DNA from 3 places in the Salinifilum aidingensis genome. Region 2 is predicted to be linked to each of the others. Evidence: riboswitches for the same ligand, from Rfam matches in the RefSeq annotation. Region 2 holds a riboswitch; each other region holds the start of a gene.
The links. Region 2 has a riboswitch for cobalamin ahead of ACYVJE_RS03580 (Rossmann-like domain-containing protein). Riboswitches for the same ligand answer to the same signal wherever they lie in the genome.

Region 1 (2,254 bases), on a different contig from region 2:
CCCTTGCGCTTGCCGCCCTGGTTGACGGCGACCGTCGTGTCGTTGGCGATCTTCAGGAACGGCACGACGCCCTGCGAGGTCCCGTTGGTGCCGCGGATGCGCGCACCGAGCCCGCGCACGGGCGTCCAGTCGTTGCCGAGCCCGCCGGAGTACTTCGCGAGCATCGCGTTGCTGCGGTACGAGCGGAAGATCGACGAGAGGTCGTCGTCCACAGTGGTGAGGAAGCACGAGGACAGCTGCGGCCGCAGGGTTCCCGCGTTGAACAGGGTCGGCGTCGAGGCCATGAACGTGAACGTCGACAGCAGCTCGTAGAACTCGATCGCACGCCGCTCGCGGTCGTCCTCGTGCAGCGCCAGGCCCATGGCCACGCGCATGAAGAACGCCTGCGGCAGCTCGAACCGCACCCCGTCGTCGTGCAGCAGGTAGCGGTCGTGGAGCGTCTGCAGGCCGAGGTGGGTGAACTGCAGGTCGCGCTCGCCGACGAGCGCGGCGGCCAGCCGTTCCAGGTCGAACCGCTCCAGCTCCGGGTCGAGCAGTCCGAGGTGGACGCCCAATCGCACGTAGGCGGGGAAGTGCTCGGCGCAGTCGGTTCCCGGTTCGCCTATGTCCGATTCGGACGCGGTCGTGCCGAGGTGCTGCAGCGCTTCGCCGCGCAGCGCGTGCAGCAGCAGCCGGGCGCAGACGTGCGAGTAGTTCGGTTCGGACTCGACGAGGGTGCGCGCGGCCATGATCTGCGCCTGCGCGAGCTCCTCGGCGCGCACGCCGTCGTAGAGGTTGCGGCGGATCTCGGCCAGCACCGGTTCGGCGTGCACGTCGGCGAGCCCGCTGGTCGCGTGCTGCACGAGGCGCACCACGCGGTCCCAGTCGAGCGGGCGCAGGCGGCCGTCGGGTTCGCGCACGCTCAGCTCCGGCGTGCGCGCGGGTGCTGCCGGGGGCGCTTGGGTCACGACGCTCTCCTCTCGCGAGTCCGTCCGTATCCGGGACCTCGCGAGCGGGAGTGGTGGACGCCGGCGCGCTGCGCCGCTGCGGTGCGTTCCGCGTGGCGGGTTCTCCACCCGGCGGGGTGGTCCGCGTGTCCGGGGCCCGCCCTCGAGGCCCGGCGTGCGTGCGCGTTCTCCCGCGCACACCGGTGGCAGGTCTTCGGACTCGCGGGCTTCCGGCGCTCGGCCGGCCCTACTGGCCGTCGCTTCCCGGACGTGCGTCCAGTGCTGCACCACCGCGGGGGTGGTGACGGCGGTCGTTCCCGCTCACCGCTGCGGGGCAGTCCCGGATTCCCACCGGGTTCCCTCTCGCCTCACCGGACCGTTCCCGGCCCCGTGAACCACCAGCACCGAGCACACTACATGTTGCGACGCGCGATCGCGAACGGGGCCAGATCCCGTGTCGCGGCGGCTGCTCGATGTCGAGCACCCGGAGCGGGGGCTTCCCCGGAGGTCCTGCTACGCACCCACCCGCGTTTCCGGGGACACTTCCTCGTGGTTCACCGCACCCACCGGTAGCGGTGCTCGGGCCGCCCGGCCGACCCGTACCGCATCCGCAGCGCGGCCTGCCCGTCGGCGCACAGGTGCTCGAGGTAGCGCCGCGCGGTCACCCGCGCGATGCCGGCGCGCTCGGCGACCTCCACGGCCGACAGGTCGGACTCGGCCGCGCGCAGCGTCTCCGCCACGAGCTGCGCCGTCTCCGCCGTCAGCCCCTTCGGCAGGCTCGTCCGCGAGGTCGGGCGGCGCACGCCGAACACGCGGTCCACGTCCCGCTGGGTGGCCTGCTCCACGCCGGTGAGCTTGTCGCGCACCGCTGCGAAGCGGTCCAGCTGCTCCCGCAGCGCGTCCAGGTTGAAGGGTTTGAGCAGGTAGTACATCGCACCGCCGTGCAGCGCGGCGCGCACGTTGTCGATGTCGCGCAGCGCGGTGATCACCAGCACGTCCACGGGCGTGCCCGGGCCCGGTTCGTCCGGCGCCCGCAGCCGCTGCAGCACGTCGATGCCCGACATGTCCGGCAGGTAGAGGTCGAGCAGGACGAGGTCGGGCTGGTGCTCGGCGACGGCGCGCAGCGCCTCGGCGCCGCTGTGGGCGACGCCGACCACCGCGAACCCCGGCACCGAGGCGACGAAATCCCGGTGGTTGCGCGCCACGCGCGCGTCGTCGTCGACGACGAGCACCGACAGCACCGGCTCTCACCTCCTGCGCGGCGTCCGCGCGGGCCCTCCGCTGGGAGTCCCCGCTTCCGACGGGTCCTGCCCCCGAGGGGCGCGGCT
Region 2 (2,254 bases):
CCGGTGAGCCAGAAGAAGGGGTACGGCTCCGCCGACAGGGCGTCGACGCCGGAACCGAGCAGTTCCCGCGCGACCGCGCTGCCGGTCTGCGCGAACATCGTCAGGGCGAGACCGCGGTCGCGGCACAGCCCGGCGATCTCGTCGAAGGTGTCGTTGCCGAGCACCATCCCGGAGGCGAGGACCGCCCGGGCTCGGCCGATCGCCTGCCGGTGGCACTGCAGCACAGGTTCGTCCCACTCGGTTCGCCCGCCCCTGAGGTCGCAGGCGACGTAGTCGACACCGCGCTCGCGCAGCGCCGACAGCAGCGAGTTGACCACGCCGATCACGGCGACGCGCCCGCCCGCGGGCACGTGCACGAGCTCCGCGACCGCCCGGGCCCGGGCGGTGGACTTCTCCAGCGAACCTCCCGGAGGCAGCCGCACCGTCCTCCTCCGCGGGTCGCTGATGTGCGGTCGCACGCAGGTGAGGTACGCGTCGAGCGCGGCCACCCGCACGGCGGGTTCGGGGTGGGACAGCAGAGCGTCGACGCGGCAGCCGACGATCTCCTGCACCTCCCGCTCCCCGAGCTCACCGGGTTCCACGGCGCACGAGCCCACGGCATCGTGCACGCGGATGCTGAGCACCGTGTTGACGTAGCTGCTCCTCCTGCCGGAGTGCTGCGAGCCCTGCGCGGTCAGGAACGCGACCGAGGCGCTGAAGGACTGCGGGAGGTCGTCGCGGTCCCGCGCGAACTGCCCGCCCAGCGCGCGCTGCGCCAGCAGGTCCGGCGAGGTTCCGTTGCGTCCGGCCGGGGCCGAAGCGGTCGAAAGCACAGTCGTCTCCGTACGATCCACGTGAGTTGAGGGATTGCCAGCGGTGCCGGGGCTTTTCACGCGCCCTGCGGGTCCACCGCCGCACGCGGGTCGTTCGGGGACGGCCGTGCGGTGCACGTGTCGTGACGCACCTGTGTACCTCCTTCGGGGCTCCGCGACCCCGCTGCGAGTCGGCGCGACGGCGTCAGTGTCCTGACTCGTGGATCCTCGCCGCCCCTCCGGCCTTCCCACCGGGCTCTCCGGCAGTGGCCGCGGGTGGAGGGGAGCTCCCCACTCACAGTGGCGGGACCGTGCCGGATTCGCACCGGCTTCCTGGCCGCCGTCGCAGTACGTGATCCAGAAGTACGCAGCCGCCCCACCGGATGTCAAGCCGCCCGAGCGGTTCCCCGCCGGTGCCACCGGAACGCCCGCGCACCGCCGAACCCGGCATGAGCAGCTGTTCCCCGCGGAATCTCGCGCTTTCAGCATCGATTTTGCTGTTGCAAGCGTGTTGCATTAGTCTCGGACACGTGGATCGGAACGGACGTTCGAGGAGTCAGGACATGCCCGGGGGAAGCGATCGAGCGCTCGGCGACTACACCGTGCGGCGCGCACGCCTGCACGACGTCGAGGGAGCGCGCACGCTCATGCTCGACACCTTCTACCACGTGCTCGGCCACGGTTACGTCCCCAGCTGGCACGCCGACGTGATCCACCTCGAGGACACCTACTTCCGCACGCCCGGCCACGCCCTGTTCGTGGCCGCGCTGGAAGACGAGGTCGTCGGAACCGCATCCGTGCGCTCGGACGGGCCGAAGAGCCCACCGCATCCACAGTGGATCGCCCAGCGCTACGGCACCGCGGAGACGGCGCAGATCTTCCGCACCTACGTCCGCCCCGAGCACCGCAGGAACGGCCTGGCCCGCGCGCTCGTCGACCTCGCCTGCGAATTCGTCGCCGCGGCCCCCGAGTACACCACGCTCTACCTGCACACGAACCCGGCCGTGGACGGGGCGGAACCGTTCTGGCGCAGCCTGGCCACGGAGATCCACGACGGGCGGCAGGACGGCCGGCACAGCCCGTCCGTCCACTTCGAACTCCCCGTGCGCCCGGCCGCGGTGTGAAGCGCTTCCGGCGAACCACAGTGGATGGAGGAGTTGCGGTGGGAGGAGTTCGACATCGTCGACCACCACGCGTGAGCGCGACTGCGGTCGCACGTTCCCGCGCTCGGGGTTGTCGGCGGTGCTCCGACAGGCCGAGCGCGCTCGCGAAGCGCGAGCCGCAGCACGCACCGGGGGCCCGCAGCCCCGGGAACTACCTCACAGCGGGCCGGTGATCTCGGCGAGGAGCGCGTCGTAGCGCTCCGGCACGTCCGGCAGCCGGCCCATCTCCCCGGAGAGCGTTGCGATCCGCTCCGCACGCTCACGTCCCAGCACGGGTGCGGCCAGGTTCCGGAACTTGCC
Region 3 (2,254 bases), on a different contig from region 2:
GTGCAGCACCTGCTCGCGCGTCCACGCCGGCACCTGCTGTCGTTCGACGTGAACCACCGCCCCGCGATGTGGCCGGCCGAGCAGGCGGCGCCCCGGTTGCGGGAGCTCGCCGACCTCGCCGACATCGTGTTCGTCGGCCTCGACGAAGCAGCCGCGCTGTGGGGCGCGCGCACCGCGGAGGAGGTGCGGGCGATGCTGCCGCGCCCCGGCACCGTCGTCGTCAAGGACGCGGCGAACGCGGCCTGGGAGCTGGGCGCCGAGCCCGTGTCCGTTCCCGCGCCGCACGTCGACGTCGTGGAACCCGTGGGGGCGGGGGACGCCTTCGCCGCGGGGTACCTCGCGGGCGTCCTCCGCGGCTTCGACCCGCAGCGGCGCCTGCGGTTCGGCCACCTGCTCGCCGCGCACAGCCTGCTCAGCACCACCGACCAGACCGCGCCGCCGGAGGAACCCGCGCTCGCCGGCTGGTTGGACCGCTCCGATCAGAGCTGGCGCGCACTCCGGTTCGGGGAGGGCTGAGATGCACACCTTCGACGAGCTGTTCACCGTCCCGGTCATGGCGATCCTGCGCGGGATGGATCCGCAGCGCACGGTCAGCCTCGCCGAGCGGGCGTGGGACCTGGGGATCCGCGCGGTGGAAGTGCCGATCGAAACGGGGGAGGCCGAGCCGTCCCTGCGGGCCGCCGTCGAAGCGGGCAGGCGGCGCGGACGTCCCGTCGGCGCCGGCACAGTGGTCGGCCTCGACCAGCTGCACGCGGCGCACGCCGCCGGCGCGGCGTTCACCGTCGCTCCCGGCCTGGATTCCGAAGTGCTGCGCACCAGCGAGGAGCTGCGAGTGCCGCACCTGCCCGGCGTGGCCACCCCGAGCGAGATGCAGTGGGCCCAACGGCTGGGGGTGACCTGGGTGAAGGCCTTCCCCGCCGCCGAGCTCTCCGCCGGGTGGTTCCGCGCGATGCGCGGACCGTTCCCGAGCATGCGCCTGGTCGCCACCGGCGGCGTGCACGCGGGCAACGCGGAGGAGTACCTCGCGGCCGGGGCCTCGGTGGTCGCCGTGGGCTCGGCGCTGGAGGACTCCGCGCAGCTGGCCAGGCTGGCCGACCTCGTCGGTGGCGCGGGCGCGCCGGGCTGAGCCGCCCTCCGGTGTGGCCCAGCACACCGCGCGCCGCGCGGCGCTGCCGACCGCTGGTCACCTGCGACGATCGCGCGCGCTCCCGCTGCGCGGCGCTGCCCGGCGCCGTTGCGGGGGAGACGGGTGAAGCAGCTCATGGCGCCGCGTGCCGCGCCCGTTAGGATGGGTCGGCAAGCCTGCGGCGAAATCGGAGGAACCCGGTGCGAGTCCGGGGCGGTCGCGCCACTGTGACCGGGGAGCTGCCCCTGAGATGCCACGGCCCGGAACGGGCGGGAAGGCGGGGGAGGTGCGGTGATCCGGGAGCCAGGAGACTCCGAGCGCCGCAACCCCCACCCGGGGCGCGCACCCCGAGAGAGAGGACGAGGCGTGACCGAATCCGCCAGTACACGTGTGCTGCTGCTGTCCACCGCCGACACCGACCTGCTCGCCGCACGTGCCTGCGAAGCGGACTACCGCGTGGCGAACCCGGCCCGCGTCTCTGCTGAGGAAGTGCCCGACCTGGTGTCCGGTGTGGACATCGTCGTTGTGCGGCTGCTCGGCGGCAAGCGCGCCTGGGAGGACGGGCTGAACGCGGTCCTCGAGACCGGTGTCCCGACCGTCGCGCTCGGCGGCGAGGCGACTCCGGACGCGGAGCTGATGGCCCTGTCCACCGTTCCCTCCGGTGTGGCGACCCAAGCCCTGTCCTACTTGGTGGAAGGTGGTCCGCGCAACCTCGCGCACCTGGCCTGGTTCCTCTCGGACACGGTGCTGCTCACCGGAACCGCGTTCGAGCCGCCGGAGAAGACCCCCGAGTTCGGTGTGCACGGCAGCCGGGAGCACGACCCCGCCCGCCCCACAGTCGGCGTCGTGTTCTACCGGGCGCACGCCCTGGCCGGGAACACCGCGTTCGTGGACGTGCTCGCCGACGAGGTCGAAGCCGCCGGTGCCAACGTGCTGCCGGTGTACTGCGGGTCGCTGCGCGGCCTGTCGGACACCGAAGGGCTGCGCGAACTCCTCGGCGAGTGCGACGCCCTGATCGCCACGGTGCTCGCCGCGGGCGGTTCCGTGGCCGCCAACGCCAGCGCGGGCGGCGACGAGGACTCGTGGGACGCCGGCGCACTGGCCGAACTGGACATTCCCGTGCTGCAG

Region 1: it holds a riboswitch for cobalamin, as region 2 does, so the genes downstream of both, ACYVJE_RS01705 (ribonucleoside-diphosphate reductase subunit alpha) here and ACYVJE_RS03580 (Rossmann-like domain-containing protein) in region 2, are expected to answer to the same signal.
Region 3: it holds a riboswitch for cobalamin, as region 2 does, so the genes downstream of both, cobN (cobaltochelatase subunit CobN) here and ACYVJE_RS03580 (Rossmann-like domain-containing protein) in region 2, are expected to answer to the same signal.

Annotation. Positions count from the first base shown of each region.
Region 1 covers NZ_BAAGTH010000001.1:362,643-364,896, reverse strand. Annotated here, with positions in the region: gene ACYVJE_RS01705 (ribonucleoside-diphosphate reductase subunit alpha) at 1-977, opposite strand, end outside; cobalamin riboswitch at 1,115-1,344, opposite strand; gene ACYVJE_RS01700 (response regulator) at 1,481-2,167, opposite strand.
Region 2 covers NZ_BAAGTH010000002.1:114,229-116,482, forward strand. Annotated here, with positions in the region: gene ACYVJE_RS03580 (Rossmann-like domain-containing protein) at 1-812, opposite strand, end outside; cobalamin riboswitch at 998-1,127, opposite strand; gene ACYVJE_RS03585 (GNAT family N-acetyltransferase) at 1,355-1,915, shown strand; gene ACYVJE_RS03590 (MmgE/PrpD family protein) at 2,111-2,254, opposite strand, start outside.
Region 3 covers NZ_BAAGTH010000013.1:65,471-67,724, forward strand. Annotated here, with positions in the region: gene ACYVJE_RS17475 (sugar kinase) at 1-516, shown strand, start outside; gene ACYVJE_RS17480 (bifunctional 4-hydroxy-2-oxoglutarate aldolase/2-dehydro-3-deoxy-phosphogluconate aldolase) at 518-1,126, shown strand; cobalamin riboswitch at 1,318-1,439, shown strand; gene cobN (cobaltochelatase subunit CobN) at 1,493-2,254, shown strand, end outside.